One region of the Cutibacterium acnes genome, then DNA from elsewhere that is predicted to be linked to it. Evidence: riboswitches for the same ligand, from Rfam matches in the RefSeq annotation. Region 1 holds a riboswitch; the other holds the start of a gene.
What was found. A riboswitch is a leader RNA that binds a small molecule or an ion and turns the genes downstream of it on or off. The one in region 1 is predicted to bind cobalamin.

Region 1 (10,405 bases):
ATAATCCGCGTTCGCGCACTCGTACCCACCAGCTCCCTGATGCTCTGGCGATCATGGCCGAGCACCGTCCGCCCTCCACCCCGGTGGCCCTGGTCTCGCATGCTGAGCGCCGTCAACAGCAAGTGATCATGTCTACCCTCGAAGAGTTCAAGCCCGAGTGGTGTGGCATGACAACCTTGGTTGTCGTCGGCTCGACGACGACCAAGTACGTCAGCTCCGGTGATGGACGACGTCTCATGGTCACCCCGCGTGACTACCACTGGATGGACGGGCACGTGTGTAGTGAGGCTCGCAAAAACTACACCCACAAGGACCTGCCCAGGGCCGACGAAGAGACGTATCTCTCCAAGCCTCCGGTTCACTCCACTCGCATGTCTAAGCCCATAAACGACACAAAGGATTAGAAATGACCGATCCCCTCGCCAGCGGAACTCCGCTGGTCATCGCTGCCCACGGCACCCGCGACGAGGCAGGTGTGGCCGAGTGCCGTGCTTTGGCTGAGCGCGTTGCTCGCAAGCTGCCTGGTATCCCGGTGGAACTAGGGTTCGTCGAGCTCGCTGAACCCGGCATCCCCGAGGCCGTCCGTGCCGCCGTCGCCCAGGCCCCAGACAATCCCGAGGGAGCCGACGGCGACGAGGAGGCAGCCGCTGTCGTCGTGCCACTGATGTTCAACACCGGCGGTCACGTCCGCGAGGATATTCCGGAGGCAATTGACGAGGGCCGCGGGGACGCCCGGGTGATGTATTCCGCCCCGCTGTTGCCGGACGTTCGGATGCGCAAGGCCCTCAACCATCGTCTCACCGAGACCCTTGCCGCCGGTGAAGGACGCGAGGAGTGGAGGCCCCGGGACACGTCGGCAGTGCTCGTGGGGCGTGGCGCCCTAGTGCCTGACGCCAACGCCTCTCACTACACCCTGACGCGAATGTTCTGGGAGGAAAACGACCTGTCGCGGGTCGAGCCTGCTTTCATTCAGGTGACTCGTCCGTCAGTCCCGGAAGCTTTGTCTGCCTTAGCCGCGCAGGGGGCCGACCAGATCGTCGTACAGGGCAATTTCTTGTTCCCAGGCCTGCTACATGTGTGGATGACCGAACAGGTGGAGGCCTGGCAAGCTAGCCACCCCGGAGTCGAGATCCGTATTGCTCCGGTGATTGGTGACTGTGACGAGGTCGCAGATGTCGTCGTCGATCGTTACCGCGAGCCTCTCGACGAGGTCGGTCTGGGGGAAGGGGCCCCCGTTTATATGTCGGGCCTGAGGTTGCAGGGGCGCAAGGTGCTGGTCGTCGGTGCTGGGCACGTAGCGGAGCGTCGCGTGGTGCGGTTGTTGGAGGCGGGCGCCGACGTGCATGTCGTGGCCCCAAACTCTGGCATCCAGCTCACCCGCATGTTCCGTAAAGGATTGGTGAACCTAGAACGTCGGGCTTTCCAGACTAAGGATCTTGACGGAGTGTGGTTCGTCCAGGCACTCACGAACGATCCAGAAGTCAATGTTCTGGTGGCCGAAGAGGCCGACAGGCGAGGCATCTTCTGCGTGCGTGGCGATAACAGCCGCAAGGGCAGTGCTTTCACCCCGGCCACCCAGCAGGCTGGCGGCATGACAGTCAGCGTCGTCGGTGACCGCACCCCACGTCGTTCTGCCAGGCTGCGGGATGAGGTGCTGCGAGCCCTGCAAGGCTGATCAATAGGGTCATTCATGACACGGCGTGGGATCGCTCGACCATGACGGGCGCGTCTGGTGGTGCATATCATCGTCGGGTGATTTCCCACGACCTGCATGCCCTGGGCTTCGATGCTCCCGATCTTGACGCTCTTGTCAACTCTGCGGCTGAGGCTGGTGCCGTCGGTGTGGAAGATGTCGGCGGATTTGACTTGCTGGCCGCTTATACTGATCCGTCTGGAGCTCGGCTAGCTCTCATGAAGCAAAAGGGTCACGACGAGATGGAGACGATGGCCTCCCTTGTCGCCCCGACGACGCATCCGGCGGATCTCGTGCGATTCAGCCCAGCGGTGGCGTTAGTCGACATCTATTCCCATGCGGGTTTTGCCTCGATGCTCACCGGGGAGTCTGTCCTCACATTGCCGACGACGAATCGCAGGCACGTGGCGCGGTTCCTGGCCAACGTCGACGATCCGGTCGAGGTGCCGTTGTGTGCCGAGCCTGGCGACGACACCCCTCGTTTTGTTGAGCATCTCCGTGTGGGCACGGTCGCCAACCAGATGTTGCGGGTTTTTGAATCCGAGGAGGAGTACGGGCGTTCCCACGAGGGATCCTTGGGCAGCGAGCTACAGTTCGCCGCCGGAACCCTGATCAGTCCTTGGCTTATGGAGATTAACGCCGGGCGAGCTACCCGTGGTGAGGCCAGTGCTGTCGCTGAGATGACGATGGTGTGCAAGAAAGTTGAGAAACGCACGAACGTGCTTACCGGGGTGGACTGGTACCGGATCGTGGGTGACACTTCGATTCCCATGACTCTGGCCGTGTCTGCGAACCTTCCTCGTGTGCCGCATGTGGGGTCAGTCGTCACTGGGCAGGTCGTCCCGGTGGTGTCGACGGGAACCTGGGAGGGTGACGCCCTCTGGGGGTGAGCAATGAGAGGGCCTTGTGTTGCGACGCCCCACACCTCATCGTCATGACGGGCTGGTCATGTTTGCAGTGTGGAAACGTCACACTACAACTCACACTTCAAATTTTGCAGTGTCAGTTGCACTGTGAGTTGAAGTGTAGCTTTCTGGGTTGCGGCGTGGGGTTTTTCGATGTGGATCGTGGCGGACGGTTTCCTGTGGCAGGCAGCGGGACCCCTTCGCGGGCGTCCATGTTTCACGTCGAGTGTCGACAGTTGTAGCTGCCTGTTGCATTGACGCCGGAGGTGCGACTTTCGGGCCGGATCCGATCACAGTCGAGATTTAAGCAGCACTGGAGCACCTCGATGAGGGTCTTAGGATGGGGAACACAAGCGCGTTGACGTCACGGGGGACGCCGGCTGAGGGGGAAAGACGGCGAATTGCTGCCCGAACGCGCTGTTTGCGAGGCTTTCGTCAACGAGCATGGCGGATCGTGGATTCTACTATCTGTGCGGTGACAACGCGTCCTGACGCTTTCGCGTCCAGCGGCATGCTCTCACGCAAAGTTTGCATCACGGTAGAGCTTGGCTCGGACGCGATCGGAAGTGGGCACCTCGCGGTTACTGTGTAGCTTTTCGCCCCACAAACTCGTGGTCCGAGCCGATTCTGTGGCCCGGTACGTTGACGGGGCTGTGCGGCATGGAATGAAGGTCCCTGATATCCTCCATGAGTCTGTATGGTGCGGCCCTGATGAGGTCGCAGGAACCCGGTGTGAATCCGGGACTGTTGCGCAGCGGTGACGGTGACGACGTCGGCGAAACCACTGGGAGTGATCCTGGGAAGGGCCGACCGAGGGTGATCCGAAGTCCGAAGACCCCCATGCACGGCGCTGTGTCGTTCGGATCTCGCATCAAGGTCCTCGCACCAAGAAGGAACTGTCATGCCCTCATCGAGGCGATCGGTTGAGCGTGACCGCAGGTTACCGGTGGCGCCGTTGCTGCTGGTCCTCGTGGTGCTCATCGTCGTAAGTGCCGTCATCTCGTTGGCCATCGGATCCGAACCACTGCCGTTGCGTGGAGTCCTTGACACCGTGGGCGCTCGGGTGACCGGTCAACCGGGACCCGATCCGACAATCGACGTCATCGTCTGGGACCTGCGTGCCCCGAGGGCTCTGCTGGCGGTCATCGTTGGCGCCGGTCTTGCCCTGGCTGGAAGTGGCATGCAGACCTTGGTGCGGAACCCGCTGGCTGACCCCTACCTGCTAGGTGTATCGGCTGGCGCAAGTGTGGGAGCAACCGCAGTCATCGCTTTGGGGATGTTCACTTCGTGGGGAACTCACCGACTCACTCTTGGTGCCCTTGTAGGGGCTTTGGCGGCAGCTGCATTGGTCTATCTCATCTCCATGGCGCAAGGAGGCATGACGCCGCTTCGGTTGGTGCTGTCGGGCGTGGTGTTGTCCTCGGCGTTCTCGGCGTTGGCGAGTTTCCTCGTCTTCCGAAGTCCCGACCCGCGTGCAGCACAGTCGGTGCTGTTTTGGATGCTGGGGTCAGTTGCGGGTGCCACCTGGGACAGCCTGTGGGTGGCGGCCCTTGTCACTGTTGTTATCGCCGTGCTCATGATCGCGTTCTCCGGGTGGTTAGATGCTTTGGCGGCCGGCACCGACGTCGCCCGTTCCCTGGGCATACCTGACACGCGCGTCCGCAAGGCGCTGTTCGTCGGTAATTCAGTGCTCGTCGGAGTGCTCGTGGCCGTTTCCGGCGGCATCGGGTTCGTGGGGCTTGTCATCCCCCACATGGCTCGATTGCTCGTGGGAGCCAGTCATAGGTCGATGCTCCCAATCGCTGCCGCTGTGGGCAGCCTGTTCCTGTTGTGGGTGGACGTCGGTGCGCGAGTTATTGCGGCTCCGCAAGAAGTGCCCCTCGGCGTCGTAACCGGATTCATTGGTGCGCCCATCTTCCTGTACCTCATGGGTCGCAGCCAATACCGATTCTCGAGTGAATCATGACGTGTCTTGACGTTCGCAATGTGCAGTGCCGGATCGGTGATCGCGTCATCGTCGACGACGTGAGCTTCACGGCGGAAGCGGGACAACTCACTGCCATCGTTGGGGTCAATGGTGTGGGTAAGTCCACGCTGTTGCGATCCATCGCCGGCGTCAGAAAGGTCAATGCCGGGGATGTCCTGCTCGACGGGAAATCGGTGAACCAGTACACCCCCATGCAGCGGGCTCGGCTCATGGCGTTCGTTGGGCAGGAGGAGTCTCCCTCCCCGGATCTCCTGCTGGGAGAGATGGTGGCGCTGGGACGCACGCCGCACCGCAAGCCGTGGCAGGTGGGGCAGCGTTCCGAGCGCGCGATCATTCGTGACGCTTTGGCTTTGGTCGGGTTGGATCATTTGATCGATCGTCGGTGTGACCATTTGTCGGGCGGTGAACGGCGACGCGCCGTCATCGCGCGTGGGCTGGCCCAAGGGGCCGATCTCATCTTGTTGGACGAACCGACCAACCACCTCGACGTTCGGCACCAGTTGCAGTTGTTGGAGACGCTGCGTGCCAGTGGGCGGACGGTCGTGGCCACCATCCACGATCTAAGCATGGCCGCTTCGCACTTCGATCGCGTGGTCGTCCTGGCCGACGGTGGGGTTCTTGCCACGGGACCCGCCGAGGAGGCGCTCAGCCCGTCTAACGTGGCGACGGCTTTCCATGTCATTGCGCATCATGTCACCACCCCTGAAGGCAGCCGGGAACTCGTCTGTACCGCAGCGCTGCCCGAGCCCTCTAGAAAGGAAATCTGAAATGTCTATTCCTCGCTTGCCCATCGCCGTGGTCGCGTGCCTAGCCATGGCTCTTGCCGGATGCAGCAGTGGATCCACCTCCAAGGGTGACGACGCCAAGAGCTCATCCGAAGTTACCTTGACCAACTGTGGAAACAAGGTGACGTATCCCAAGGTCGCCCAGCGTCTCTATGTCAATGACGGCAACATCATCGCCATGGCTCTCAGCGCGGGGGCCGCTAAGCAGATCGCTGCTGTAAGTTCACTGGGTGACGACAAAACGATTCTTGCTGCCAAGTACGGTTCGCATGTCATTGACAACCTGCATGAGGCTGTCAAGGGGTATCCGACGCTGGAATCGATCATCGCCAACAAGCCCGATGTCGTCGTCGCGGGCTGGAATTATGGATTCTCCGAAGAGGGCAATCTGACTCCGGACAAGCTCCATGAGCGGGGCATTGACAGTTATCTGCTCAGCGAATCCTGTCGACAGAAGGGCAGTGAGAAGGCCCGTGGTGTCATGCAGCCGTGGGACGCCGTTCGCACAGATCTGAGTAACCTGGCTAAGCTCACCGGCAATGAACCGACCGGGAAAAAGGCGGTCAAGGACCTCGACGACCGGCTTGACGCTCTTAACAAGGCTCCGAAGGCTGCGAAAACCCCTGTGGTTTTGCTGTTCGACTCAGCCAAGGACACCGTCCTCACTAGCGGAAATAAGGGCGGACCGCAGGCCATCATCAATGCTGCGGGTGGACAGAATGCAGCCCACGATGTCAACGATACGTGGGTAAGGATCAGCTGGGAGAAAGTGGCGACACTCAAGCCCGACGCCATCGCCTTCGTTGATTACGATGCCCAGCCCTACTCCGAGAAGGTAAAGATCCTGCAATCCAACCCGGCGACCAAAAATCTTGCTGCAGTGCAGAAGAAGCGCTTCCTGAACCTTCCCTACGCCATGTGGACCTCTGGCCCTCTCAACATTGATGCTGCTGAGCACCTGCGGGTCAGCTTGGAGAAGTGGGGGTTGGAACCTAAGTCGTCAATCAAGCCGCAGCTCACCATCCCTGCATCCGTGCCGGGGCACGAGGGCTGAGGAATCGGGGCCGTCCTGCTGCTATAACCCCCGGGATGGCGCTTCGGTTGGTCCTGTGCGGCGATCGGTCTATGTGACCGAGTCCCGTCTCACCTTGACCACAGTGAGGAGATGGGAAGCGATTCGAGCCGATCGCCGGCTTTTTGTCCCGTGCCGGTCGTCAAGACGATACCGGCAAGGAATTCGTCACCAAGCCGATCTCGAAGAGCCTTGAAGTGCTGGAAGTGCCGGGCGGTGGCCGCAACAGCAGACTTCACTTCTACCGCGATAATGCCTGTCGGAGTCTCCACGATGATGTCTACTTCGGCACCTTGGCGATCCCGATAATGGAAAAGTTTAAAGGGTGTTGCCGACCATCCTTGTTGCCGCAGCAACTCACAAACCACGAACTGTTCGAGTAGAGGACCAAGGTGGTCGGCACCCTGCATCGAGCTCAGGTGGGCGGCGTCCATATTTGACAGTGCGGCGTTGAGCCCCGTGTCGGTGAGGAACACTTTGGGACGCTGGATCTGTCGTTTCGTGAGATTGCGGGACCACGCTGGCAAACGGTGGATAAGGAACAAGGATTCCAAGAGATCTGAATAGCGAACCACGGTCCCGCGTGTCACCTTGAGCTTCTGCGCAAGCCTGTCCTGGACCAGCTCGGCCCCGGGGGCAGCCGCCAGCAGTTGGAGTAACTGGCCAAGGATGGGGATTCGGGTCTGTGCCATGTCGGAGGCATCTCGCTGGACCAGTCTGTTGGCGTAGTCCTTGAGCCATGCGGTTCGTACGCGAGGTGACATGGACTGAACGAGTGGGTATCCCCCGACTGTGAGGCGCGTGATGACGTTTGAACGGTCGGCTTCTTGGGCCTTTCTTCGGTCCGGGCTGAGTAACCAACTGACCCAATCCTCCTTATGCCCTTCTAACTCTCCTTGGCTAAATGGATGTAGCCGGGCGGTCATGGCGCGTCCGGCCAAAGAATCCTGGGCGCCGGGAAGTCTCAGCAGGTTTGCTGAGCCAGTGAGTACGAAGCGACCGGGGCGACGGTCGTTATCCACGACGGCCTTGAGCGGAAGGATGAGCTCTGGGCAACGTTGGATCTCGTCAATCACGAGACGCCCCTCTTTGGCCGAGCTAAGGAAGCCCGCCGGATCGTCATGGGCGAACGTGCGGGTTAGGTCATCGTCCATGGTGGTGAATGTGGTGTTGGCGTTGTCGATCATGCCTGTCAATGTCGATTTGCCGACCTGTCGAGCGCCTTCGATGACCACGATTGGTGAGATGTCCAGTAACTCTTGCACCCAAGCTGTGATGTTGCGCTGTAACAGCTGCATGCTAAGACAGTAGCAGTTTGCTACCGCTGAATCAGCAAAACGCCGTGCCTAGAATGACGATTCGCTGTCCTGGAAAGAGCGGTTTGCTGCCGTCAGCGATGACTATTGGTCAACTCGTCGGTCGATGCGATGGCGTTAACGGCGGCCACTGCGATCGCTGATCCACCGCGGCGTCCCAGCAAGGTGAGGTACTCCAAGCCCAGTTTTGAGTCGACGAGGGCCTGCTTGGACTCTGCTGCACCGACGAACCCGACCGGGATACCAACGACGGCTGCTGGGCGAGCGCCGGTCTCTTCGCACACCTCAAGCACTCGAAACAGCGCGGTGGGGGCATTGCCGATAGCGACAATGGCTCCGTCGAGTTTGCCTTCCTCGGTCCACAAGTCCACCGCGGCGCAGGTCTTCGTCATATCTTTCGCCTGAGCGATATCGGCCAAGCGAGGGTCTTTGATGTAGCAGATCGTTTCGTTGTCGCGAGGCAGTCGGGATCGGATAATGCCGGTGGCCGTCATGGAGGAATCACACAGAATTGGTGCACCGTCACCTAAAGCCCTGCGAGCTGCCGTCACTACTGCCGGGGTAAAAGCGATGTCATCGGCGATGGCCGGATCGGCAGCGGCGTGGATCATGCGGACGACAACCCCCTCAACGTCGGTGGGGAAGCGATCCAGGTTCGCCTCAGAGCGAATGATACGGAAGGACTCGCGGTAAATGTCGGATCCGTTGTTGACGTATTCGTGGGCCACGATGCTGCTCCTGACGACGGCGAACACTTGTGGTGGTGATTGTTTGGAAGCGTAACACCGGACCATTGTGCTGTAACGGGTGCGCAACCAAGCTTAGGCAACCCTCGGATACAACTTTAGGAGCGGCTGTGTTTAACTGGTTAACGTACAACTCGAGAATGTCCTGATGACGTGGTTGAAGCCGGGAGGTGCCGGCACGGACGCGCCACTGTGAACGACCCTATGCGGTTCGAAAGTCAGATCTGCCATGCACGTCAGGCCTTTCCAGGACGGGACGCGAATCCCGAGAAAGGAGATGACACCCCATGCATATCGCTGAGGGGGTTCTCTCGCCGGCTCAATGTGCGGTTTGGTATGCCGCAGCTGCACCGTTCGTCGTTCATGGCGGATACCGGGTCGTTAAAGAGGTCAAGGAGCACCCTGAAAACAAGCTTCTGCTAGCTACCGCGGGCGCTTTCACCTTTGTGCTCTCGGCTATCAAACTGCCCAGCGTTACGGGATCGTCCTCGCACCCCACCGGAACAGGAGTTGGGGCGGCACTGTTCAAACCGCCTGTCATGGCCTTCCTGGGGATGATCGTGCTCATCTTCCAGGCCCTGCTCCTGGCCCACGGGGGAATTTCCACCCTGGGAGCCAATACTTTCTCGATGGCTATCGCGGGACCGTGGGCTGGGTACGCCTTTTACAAGCTCACCAAGAAACTTCGCGGGCCTGACGCGTTAGCGATCTTCCTGTGTATGGTCTTCTCCGACTTCATCACCTACGTCGTGACTAGCTTCCAGCTGGCTTTTGCCTTCCCGGATGCAACCGGTGGCTTCTGGGGAGCTGTCGGTAAGTTCCTCGGCATCTTCGCCATAACCCAAGTTCCGCTGGCTCTCATAGAGGGTCTCGTCGGCATCCTGTTGTTCCGTTTCCTTGCCAAGGTCGCCGCCCCGCAGCTCAAACAGCTCGGCGTCCTCGATGACAACCCGGAGGTGGCTCATGCCTGAGAATACTGTTGCTAAGGCCCATCGGGACAGCTCCCTGACTAGCAAGAGTAAGTGGGTAACCCCCGTCATCATCGTCCTCGTGGTTGGCCTTTTCATCATCAGCATGGTCCTGGGTGCCAAGAAGACTAGCGGCGGCGAGGAAGGCTTCGGGGGAACTGACGACGCTGCCGCCGAGGCCGCTGAGAAGGCCGGCGCCAAGAAGTGGATCAAACCGATCTTCGAGCCGAATTCCTCTGAAGTCGAGTCCGGTCTCTTCGCTCTCCAGGCAGCTTTGGGTGCTGGCATAGTTGGATATGCCTTGGGTCGCATGAGTGGCCGTACGAAGGGTCGTGAGGAGGCTGAGCGCGCCTCCGACCTCAACAGTGTCGACGACGTGCCGCAGGCCGCCGTCACCTCTTCGGAGGACACGTCGACTTCGAAGTCATGACAATTACCTCTCTCGACGACGCCGCCTGGGATTCCCCCTGGCGGCGTCGCCCGGTCGGGGAAAAAGTCGCCCTATCGACGGCCCTGCTCCTGACTGCCCTGTGCACTCCGTCAATGGAGGCCTCGCGGTGGGTGAGGTCGGTGGTAGGTTCTGGTATTTGGCCCGGGGCGCTGTTGGCTGGGATCGTCAGTGTGATCGTCGTCCTGGGGCCAGCCCGCATTGCTGGACGGGTACTGTGGCAGGCAGTTGTCGCCCCGCTCGTCTTTCTCGTCATCGGCGGCATCTCCGTTCTCGTCAGCCTTGGATCCACCCCGGTTGGAACGGTTTGGTGGCATGCCGGGGCGTTTAGCATCGGACCTGTTTCCAGCGCCCAGGCGATGTCCCTGATCGAACACGGCGTATGCGGCACCCTCGCCCTCATGGTGCTGGCGGTCACCACGCCGATGGTTGATCTCCTAACCTGGCTTCGGAAATTCCACATCCCTGATCCGTTGTTGGAAATC
Region 2 (10,405 bases), 180 kb from region 1:
GGGCACTAAACGTCCCCAGTTACTTCTGCTGGCTGGCCCATCAGCTCAGGACCCGCTCGTTAACTCTCCCTGAGCCCACGGAAGGCTCGGCACGGCACGAGCAAAGGCACGCAGAATCTCCTCGGCCCCCTCCAGAGCGCTAGTAGCCTCGATACCCAGACCGGCCTCAATGCGCTCTGCCGTCTGCTGAACGCTGGGGTCGGTATCAAGTGACTCCAAGATCTCGTTGCGGACCATATTCCACAGCCATTCCCGCTGCTGCTCAGTACGACGAATTTGGAGGGAACCATCCTTCTCTAGATACGCGCGGTGGTCAACAATCGCCTGCCAGACATCGTCAAGGCCCTCCTTGGTGTACGAAGAGCAGGTGAGCACCGGAACACGACGCTTGTCCGCGTCAGAGGAGACAAGCTTCATAGCAATTGAGAGATCTCGGGCGGAGACTCGCGCATTACCCGCATTGTCGCCGTCAGCCTTGTTAACCGCGACGACATCAGCCAGCTCCAGAATCCCTTTCTTAATGCCCTGAAGCTGGTCACCAGTTCCAGCAACCGAGAGCATAAGGAAGGTATCGACCATTCCAGCCACCGCCACTTCAGACTGGCCAACGCCCACGGTCTCAACGAGGACGACGTTGTAGCCAGCCGCCTCCATGACGATCATGGACTCGCGAGTCGCACGGGCAACGCCACCAAGGTGGCCCCCCGAGGGTGAGGGACGCACAAACGCCTCGTCACGATTAGCCAGATCGCCCATCCGGGTGCGGTCACCAAGAATCGAACCACCGGTTCGCGTCGAAGAGGGATCGACGGCCAAAACCGCGACCTTGTAGCCAAACTCATCGATGAGTCTGCCGCCCACGGCGTTAATAAAGGTGGATTTACCGGCACCCGGAACGCCAGAGATACCAACTCGAATGGCATCACCGGTGCGCGGCGCTAGCTGACGCAGCATCTCGCGCGCCATCTCACGATGAGCCGGCTTGCTCGACTCCACCAGAGTCAGCGCCCTGGCAATGTGCTGGCGGCTCCCGGCCAGAACTTGCTCAACCAGTTCGGGGACGTCGATCGGCATGATCACCATTTCTTTCATCAGGTGGGTACTTCTACCGTACCGCCCGAAGACGACGTTTACGGTTGCAGCCCCATCCCGCGTGGTTTTCCGTAGTATCCCAACATCGGGAGCTCACGAGGCCTTCGAAACCTAGGCTCCGAAGGCCTCGTTCAGGTTAGCAACCTATCGGGCTCAGTCGTCGTTGTGCGCGGCGAGCAGCTTCTCCATCAACTCAACGGCAGCGTCCGGGATAACGGTGCCAGGCGGATAGATGGCCGCCGCGCCATCCTTGCGCAGCTCGTCGAAGTCCTGGGTCGGAATGACGCCACCGACGACAATCATGATGTCGGAGCGACCAAGCTTGTCCAGTTCCTTACGCAGGGCCGGCACTAGCGTAAGGTGCCCGGCGGCCAGTGAGGAGACACCGACAACGTGGACGTCACCCTCAACAGCCTGTCGAGCAGTCTCCTCCGGGGTCTGGAACAGCGGGCCGACATCAACGTCCATACCAAGGTCAGCATAAGCGGTCGCGACGACCTTCTGGCCACGGTCGTGACCATCCTGGCCCATCTTCGCGATCATGATACGCGGACGACGGCCTTCCTTCTCCTCAAACTGCTTGATGAGCTCGTGGACCTTCTTAGTGGACTCAGAATTGCCGGCTGCCTTGCTGTACACGCCTTCAATGGTACGGATCTGGGCAGTGTAACGCCCGAAGACCTTCTCCATTGCGTCAGACATCTCACCGACAGACGCATCTGCGCGGCCAGCGTCAATGCACAGCTTGAGCAGGTTACGGTCAGGATCACTCGGATCCGGGTTGGCAGCTGCCCAGGTGATCTTCTCCAGAGCGGCCTGGCACGCCTCCTCGTCGCGGTTGGCGCGCAGCTGCTCGAGTTTGGCCTTCTGTTCCTTGAGTACCTGAGTGTTGTCGACCTTGAGGACCTCGAGGGGCTCCTCCTCGTCGAGACGGTACTTGTTGACGCCGATGAGGGGCTGACGACCCGAGTCGATACGAGCCTGGGTACGAGCAGCAGCTTCCTCGATGCGCATCTTCGGGATGCCCTTCTCAATGGCCTTGGCCATACCACCGGCCTTCTCGACCTCCTGGATGTGAGCCCAGGCCTTGCGAGCCAGCTCGAGGGTAAGCTTCTCGACGTAGGCCGAGCCGCTCCAAGGATCGATAACGCGGCAGGTGCCCGACTCCTGCTGGATGAACAGCTGGGTGTTTCGAGCAATACGGGCGGAGAAGTCGGTCGGCAGAGCGATGGCCTCGTCGAGGGAGTTCGTGTGCAGGGACTGAGTGTGTCCCTGAGTGGCTCCCATGGCCTCCACACAAGTACGAATCACGTTGTTGTAAACGTCCTGGGCTGTCAACGACCAGCCAGAGGTCTGCGAGTGAGTGCGTAAGCTCATCGACTTCGGATTCTTCGGGTTGAACTGGTGCACCAGCTTGGCCCACAGCATGCGGGCCGCACGCATCTTGGCGACCTCCATGAAGAAGTTGGTGCCAATGGCCCAGAAGAAGGAAAGACGCGGCGCAAACTGGTCGACCTGTAGGCCCACCGACTCACCGGCGCGAATGTAATCAACGCCGTCGGCCAGAGTGTAGGCCATCTCGATATCGGCGGTAGCGCCAGCTTCTTGCATGTGGTAGCCGGAGATCGAGATGGAGTTCCACTTCGGCATGTTCGCGCTGGTGTACGCGAAGATGTCGGAGATAATCCGCATCGAAGGCAGCGGCGGATAGATGTACGTGTTACGAACCATGAACTCCTTGAGGATGTCGTTCTGGATCGTTCCGGCGAGCTGCTCGGGCTTGGCGCCTTGCTCCTCAGCGGTAACAACGTACAGGGCAAGAATCGGCAGCACTGCGCCGTTCATCGTCATGGACACCGACATGCGGTCCAGCGGGATGCCCGCAAAGAGCTCACGCATGTCCAGGATGGAGTCCACGGCCACGCCTGCCATACCGACATCGCCGGGAACACGCGGGTTGTCAGAGTCGTAGCCGCGATGGGTCGGCAGGTCGAAGGCGACCGACAGGCCCTTCTGACCGGCGGCCAGGTTACGACGGTAGAACGCGTTGGACTCTTTAGCGGTGGAGAATCCGGCGTACTGGCGAATCGTCCACGGCCGGAAGGCATACATGGTGGCGTACGGGCCATGTGTGAATGGTGGCAGACCGGCGTAGGTGTCTAGCCAGTCCATGTCACCGTAGACGTCCTCGGAGTAGAGGTGACCAACCGGAATTTGCTCCGGAGTGGTCCAGGGCTCCTGCTCACCGGCGGCCGCAGCCAATCTGGCGAACTGCTCCTGCGCATCTGCGGGAACCGAAGAATCCCCGAGGTTAATGGAATCGAAACGAGGCAGGGTGGTCACTTGGCAACTCCCAACGTGTCCAGAGTGGCGGTCAGGACGTCCACGACGTCCATCCCGAGGTAGATGCGCCCGTCGATGACCTTCTCGGCCTCGGCGGCATCATCACCGAATTCCTTGAAGGCACCTGACAGGTAAACCAGCTTGGCGCCAGCCTCCTTGAGGGCCTTGGCGACCTCGAGACCTTGAGCCGCGTAGGTCTTGGCGTTCGAGCACAGGTCGGCGATATCAGCACCAGACTCCTTAAAGGCCTTCACGACCTCCTCGGTGGTGCCCCCCTCACACTCGGGGGTTTCCATGCCGGCGATGTGCCATACCGGGGCGGAGAATCCCTCGCGCGGGCCAAAGTCACGGCGGGTTCCCAGGCAGGCCAGGAACACTTTTGGACGCTCAGGGCAAGTGGCAGAGCGATCAACGAGGGCCTCGAAGACCTCGGCGTCACGGTGCCATTCCAGACCCTCACGGGCCGGGGCTGCTGGATACGGTTTGGTCTCGACGGACTTGGCATCGAGCAGCGGGAACTCACTGACGGCCGTAATCGGCTGCTTGCGAGTGGCAAGACGCTTGGCACGCTCGGTGTTGAGCTTGTCGAGCTCGGTGCGGACATGGTCGCCGGTGAGGGCGGCAGCCATGCCACCAGCAGCCTCGACGGCCTGGAACTCGGCCCAACCGGCATCCTCCAACTTCTTGGTGAGTGCCTCGACATAGAAGGAGCCACCAGCTGGATCATTAGCGCGACCAATATTCGACTCTTCAGCGAGAATGATGCCGGTGTTGCGAGCGATACGACGAGAGAAGTCACTCTTCGGTAAACCAATAGCGGCGTCGAAAGGCAAGGTCGTGACCGCCTCAGCGCCACCGACAGCAGCACCGAAGGTTGCGATCGTGCCACGAAGGATATTGACGTAAGGATCGTCGCGAGTGAGCTCGCGCCAGCTGGTGACCGCTTCTTGACGGGCACCACGCTTAGCAGCCGGTACCTCGAAGACCTCGCCAACACGGTTCCACAAGGTACGTAGGGCACGCAGACGGGAAATAGTGAGGAACTCGTCGTGGGTGGCCGTGACGCGGAAGTTGATGGAATCGAAGGCCTGCTCAGCTGTCAGCCCCTGCTCAATGAAAGCTCGGACGTACTCAACGCCGGTCGCGACAGCCCACGCGAGTTCGTGCACGTCGCCAGCACCGGCGTTGTGGTAGATCGTGGCGTCAACGACGAAGGGGCGGGAGTTCTTGTAATTCTCGGTCTTCTTGACCCACTCGGCCATCCCGGACAAGTCTGGGTTACCGCCATTAAGGGCCGCAAAACCGATGGGGTCCAGACCGAGGTTAAACGACAGCTTGTCAGCATCGATCTTGGACTCAATGTAAACATCAAGGAGAGCCTGAGCAGCGGCCTCCTGGTCATCACGGCTAGAGACCTCAACCTTGGCCAGGTCGAGCAACACATCCTTGAGGTCACCCGCAATGTCCTCGGGCTTAATGGCGTCAGCCCCGACCCGCAGCCACAGGGACGTCACGCCACGCTCAAGGTCGGCGATAACGGCCTTTTTAGTGAACGCGACATCGGGATCCTCATGAAGGGCCCGGACATCCCATGCATCCATGCCGCCTTCACGGATCGTGGTACCACGAGTGAACGGCGGCACGCCCGGAACACCGAGCTTCTCGGGGGCATCCTGACGCCGGTACATCGGCTCGATCTGGATGCCGTCGACCGTAGTCGGCTCGAGGCGCTTCATTCCCTGCTCGATGTTGAGTTCCTTGCCCTCGGGACGACCCCGGTTCAGAACCTTAAGGACCGCCTCCTCCCACTGCTCGTGGGTGACCTTCGGGAAGTCCCCGGCCAGGCTCAACTCCTCAGGCATCCTGTCCTCGACGGACTTGGATGCGAGGTTGTCAGGATCAGTCATTCGTTAGACTCCTGCTCCGCTGTGGATGGTTGGACGACCTCGGTCGGCCCTCGAGACCTCGGACGCTGTGGTACACGCGTAGTGCACCACACGCTCTGGCAGGTATTCGGACTCGTGGGCACCTCGTCTGCCGACGAGTCCTACGTCACCGCTTCCCAGACCGAAGCCCAGTGCTTGATCGCTGCCAAACCGATTCGAGAACCGGATAAGCGACGATGGTGATGTCGTTCCCACTCACCGCTGCGGGGCAGTTCCGGAGTCTCACCGGATTCCCTCTTACCGCCTCAAAATCCCACGAAGGATTCCTTGGCACCAGCAGGTACGATACTAGGCCGCGCACAACCACCTCCGTGCAGCGGGGTCACAAGTGCACGATTGTGCACATGCAGGATGAACGGCCGCGCAGTAACTGCTAGAGCCTGCGGTACTGGGCTCAGTTAGCCGCTTTGGACATGACACCCGTACTCACCAGCCATTCACCAGCGGCCCACGAGGTGTTAGCCTCGCCGCTATTGACAGCTGAGCCGCTGACAAGGAGGTCAATCATGGCATTGCAGGAAATCGAATTCACTTCACGCAACAGACGCGACGCCATCCAGGCATGGGCTTACGAACCAGTGGGAACGCCGGCGGCCGTCGTCCAGATCATCCACGGTCTGGGTGAGCACTCACGCCGCTACCTGCACATGATTTCAGCTCTGCTAGATGCGAGCTTTATCGTCGTCGCTGACGACCATGCCGGCCACGGTCGCACCGCCATGCAGTCGGGCCAGTGGGCTGACGCGGGCGACAACTCCGCCGAGGTTGTCATTTCCGACGAGCTCACACTGCAGCAGCAGTTGACAGGCCACCCTGGGTGGTCTTCGGTCACAGTTGGGGTTCCCTGATTGCCCGTGCGATGGCTACCCGCCCCAACGCCCGCCTCGACGGCTTAGCACTAGGCGGCGTCGTGGCGCAGCTACGCGGCCTCGAGACCACCCTTGACCACGAGGCGCTCGCGAAGGCCATGGCGACCAACCCGGCCGGTCCCGCCCCCGAGTCCCTCGTCGCCCAAATGTTTGACGGATGTACTGACCGCTTGAGCGAAGGCGACGGCCCCACCGGCTGGGTGGCTCGTAACAGGGACGTGGTTGCCGACTACGGCAAAGATAAGTTCAATAATTTCGGTGCCCAAATGAGCACGCGCTTCCTGCAGGGTTTCGCCGACATCTACGACATGGCTAACGGGGAGGGCTTCTATGCGGCGATGCCGAAGATCCCCATCGCCTTGTTTGCGGGCAGCGAGGATCCTGCGGGCAACTTCGGCACCGGCGTGCAGGCTGTCGCGCAACGCCTGCGAAGGGACGGGCACGACGTCGAGCTACACCTATACGACGGCCTGCGCCACGAGGTGCACAACGAGCCCGAGTCGCGTGCCGACGTGGAATCGAGCCTCGTCACCTTCGTAGATCGAGTGGCCAAGAGGAATTAGGCGGTCGCGATAGTGATCGTTGCAGGGCTCACCCTGGACGGCGAGCCCTGCAACGAGGTGTTGCCGGAGGCCGGAAAAAGGTGACTGGTGTCGTACGCCACATCGCTGCCTTAAACTCATGGGGACCCCCGAAAGGACCTCCCGTGAAGATTGCCGTTGCAGGATTGGGCTACGTCGGAATGGCCAATGCCGTGTTGCTGGCCCAGCATAACAGCGTCGTCGCTATCGATATCGACGCTGAGCGGGTCGATATGGTCAACAACCGGCATACCACCATCGTTGATCCCCTCATAGCGGAGTACTTGGCCCATCACAACCTGGACCTGCGCGCCACCACCGACCCGCAGGAAGCGTACCGGGGAGCAGACTTCGTCGTCATCGCCACCCCGACCAACTATGACCCTGGCCAAAACTACTTCGACACCTCAAGCGTCGACGAGGTCCTTGATCTGGTCCAGGAACTCGCCCCTCACACGACGACCGTCATTAAATCAACAATCCCGGTGGGCTTCGTCGAGGGCGTTCGCAAGGAGCGCTCCGGGCTTGACGTCATCTTCTCCCCCGAGTTCCTGCGAGAAGGTAAGGCTCTGTTCGATAACCTTCACCCCTCGCGGATCGTCGTCGGGGCGGACTCCCCCAAAGCCCACCTCTTCGCCGACCTCATGGCTGCCGGGGCCGTTGACACCAATGTCCCGGTGCTCTTCGTCGGTGCCACCGAGGCCGAGGCCATCAAGCTCTTCGCCAACACCTACCTGGCGATGCGGGTGTCCTTCTTCAACGAGCTCGACACCTATGCCTCCCAGCGCGGGCTGTCTACCCGTCAAGTCATTGACGGGGTCTGCCTCGATCCTCGCATTGGCAACCACTACAACAACCCGTCCTTCGGGTACGGCGGTTACTGCCTGCCTAAAGACACCCGTCAACTATTAGCCAATTACCAGGACGTGCCACAGACCCTCATCCAGGCCATCGTCGACTCCAACACCGTGCGCAAAGACTTTATCGCCTCTGACATCATTGCCAGGGACCCGAAACGGGTGGGGATCTTCCGTCTGGTCATGAAGGCAGGTTCGGACAACTTCCGTTCCTCCTCGATCCAAGGCGTCATGAAGCGCATCATGGCGAAGGGCATCGAGGTGGTCGTCTACGAGCCGACCTTTGACGGCGACGAGTTTTTCCACTCGGAGGTCACCAAGAACCTTGCCTTCTTCAAAGCTAACTGCGACGTCATCATTGCCAACCGGATGTCACCGGATTTATCCGATGTCGCTGACAAGGTCTACACCCGGGATCTCTTCGGTGGGGACTGACCCGGGCGATGCCGGTCACAAGGATCAGGCTCCGCTAGACCAAACGACCTGACCGGCTTCCCGGATGAGAACCGAGCAGCCATCGCGCACATCAAGTTCGACGATAAGAGGTTCGACCCCCGGCACGCCGGTGCGATAGACATAGCGTTCGTTCGTGAGATCCAGGGACTCGGTGCGAGCGTCCACCAACCACGGATGTCGGCGCCGCAAGCCAAGCAGGCTTTGATGAGCGCGCAGGGTGTCGGCGCCGAGGTTCGACAAATCCGCCGGGCTGGCGGGGAATACCGGGCGAATATCGTCGTCGCCTCCGAACCTCTCTTCTTTGACTCCACGATAAGCTAGCTCGTCCCCGTAATAGATGAGCGGGATACCTCCAATGGTGGCGAGTATCGCGGTTGCGAGAACTGCGCCGTCCTGTCCCACCCTCGAGGCGATACGGGTGACGTCATGGTTGCCGACGAAGGTCATCGGGGTGAAGGCATCGCTGAACTCGTTATGGCGGCCCAAAGCATGATCTAGCTCGAAAAAGTTACGAGACTCGATAGAGGACCAGATCCCTTTCCATAACTCGTACTGGGTCACCGGATCCATCCCCGAGGCTCGAACGATACTCGCATAGTCGCCGTGAATAACTTCACCGAAGATCCACACGTCAGGGTACTTCTCTCGCACCGAGGGCAGCACCGCAGCCCAGAACTCAGGATTGACGGAATAGGCGGCGTCCAGCCGCCAGCCGTCAACACCGCGACCGCACCAATAGTTCATGATCCGGGTGACATGTTCCCGCACTGCGGGGTTGTCGTGGTTGAGTGCGACCAGGTCACTATGACCCTCGAAAACGTCGAGGCGCCCCGCACACCAGCGAACCATGCGGCCGGCGTCTGAATCTGGCCCAGCACTCTGCGCATCCTGCACGATGCGGTTGCGACGCGAGACGTGGTTGAACACCCCGTCGAGCAGTACTGACAGACCACGAGCATGGGCGGCCTGAAGCAGGTGATCGAAGTCATCGTCGTCGCCTAGCCGAGGGTCGATAGTGAAGTAGTCCAAGGTGTCGTAGCCGTGGCTAGCCGAGGAAAAGACCGGCCCTAAGGCCAGACTTGAACAGCCCAGTGCCACGGCATGGTCAAGCCAGGCTCCCAGATGAGCGAGACGATGACTCACCTCCTGAGATTCCAGTCGTGCCGGAGCTCCGACGAACCCCAGGGGATAGACGTGCCACCCAATGAGGTGGTCAACCCATCCGGGCCGATAAGCCATGATGCCTCCCCGTTTGTCACGGCCGATCAATTACCACCATCATGTCAGTCGTGATGAAGATCGGCCGTTGAAAGGTCGGCATGAGGCGCCTTGGTGACAATCTTGTGACCGACCCACAACGCCAGGAATACCGGAATGCTGATGTAAGCGACGATCATGTCGGTGACATCACCGCTGAGAACTGCGTCACGTCCCTGGCCGAGAGTAACGATGACGCACAACACCCCGGCGACGATAGGACCGGCAGGATACCAGCGCGCCCGATACGGCAACTCGGACAGGTCGTGCCCCTGAGCCTGAAAGGCGCGCCGGAACTGGATATGGCATATCGCAATACCGATCCATGCGATGAATCCACACAGACCAGAGATATTGACCAACCAGGTGTATGCCTGGCCTGACCCCACCAGAGATGTAGCAAAACAGGCCGCGCCGACAAGAGTAGTGACGATAAGAGCCGGCACCGGGACACCTCGTCGACTAGTACGGCCAAGGATGCGAGGAGCTTTGCCCTCACGCGCTAGGGCGTAAAGCATTCGGGTGGACGCATAAAGACCAGAGTTACCAGCCGAAAGCACCGAGGTAAGGATGACCGCATTCATGACAGCCGCCGCAGCAGCAACACCGGCCCGCTTTAGGACCAACGTAAACGGGCTGACAGCAACATCGGTGACCTCGCCCGCAAGCAGGTGCGGGTCAGTATAAGGCAGCAACAAACCGATAACGGCGATGGCACCGATGTAGAAGATCATGATCCGCCAGAAAATCTGACGAGTGGCCTTGGGGATCGTCATTCGGGGGTCTTTCGATTCTCCTGCAGCAATGCCGATGAGCTCGGTGCCCTGGAAGGAGAATCCAGCAATAAGAAAGACAGTCAGGATGCCACCGAACCCGTGAACGAAGGGCGCGTCACCGCGACGCCAATGAGATAGACCAGGAGATGTCCCCATCACGCCGGCGATCATGAGGATCCCAAGCACCAGGAAGACGATAACTGCCGTCACCTTGATGATGGCGAACCA

Region 2: another riboswitch for cobalamin. It lies ahead of mutA (methylmalonyl-CoA mutase small subunit); the one in region 1 lies ahead of CPA42_RS02290 (FecCD family ABC transporter permease).

The regions. Positions count from the first base shown of each region.
Region 1 covers NZ_CP023676.1:458,917-469,321, forward strand. Annotated here, with positions in the region: gene cobJ (precorrin-3B C(17)-methyltransferase) at 1-404, shown strand, start outside; gene CPA42_RS02275 (CbiX/SirB N-terminal domain-containing protein) at 407-1,675, shown strand; gene CPA42_RS02280 (VOC family protein) at 1,717-2,583, shown strand; gene CPA42_RS12825 (hypothetical protein) at 3,053-3,190, shown strand; cobalamin riboswitch at 3,280-3,455, shown strand; gene CPA42_RS02290 (FecCD family ABC transporter permease) at 3,545-4,564, shown strand; gene CPA42_RS02295 (ABC transporter ATP-binding protein) at 4,561-5,352, shown strand; gene CPA42_RS02300 (ABC transporter substrate-binding protein) at 5,354-6,424, shown strand; gene CPA42_RS02305 (ATP-binding protein) at 6,514-7,740, opposite strand; gene CPA42_RS02310 (precorrin-8X methylmutase) at 7,833-8,513, opposite strand; gene CPA42_RS02315 (energy-coupling factor ABC transporter permease) at 8,792-9,475, shown strand; gene CPA42_RS02320 (energy-coupling factor ABC transporter substrate-binding protein) at 9,468-9,902, shown strand; gene cbiQ (cobalt ECF transporter T component CbiQ) at 9,899-10,405, shown strand, end outside.
Region 2 covers NZ_CP023676.1:643,505-653,909, reverse strand. Annotated here, with positions in the region: gene meaB (methylmalonyl Co-A mutase-associated GTPase MeaB) at 46-1,092, opposite strand; gene scpA (methylmalonyl-CoA mutase) at 1,246-3,435, opposite strand; gene mutA (methylmalonyl-CoA mutase small subunit) at 3,432-5,342, opposite strand; cobalamin riboswitch at 5,423-5,674, opposite strand; gene CPA42_RS13365 (alpha/beta hydrolase) at 5,888-6,229, shown strand; gene CPA42_RS13065 (serine aminopeptidase domain-containing protein) at 6,199-6,813, shown strand; gene CPA42_RS03260 (nucleotide sugar dehydrogenase) at 6,957-8,123, shown strand; gene CPA42_RS03255 (alpha-amylase family protein) at 8,148-9,383, opposite strand; gene CPA42_RS03250 (amino acid permease) at 9,428-10,405, opposite strand, start outside.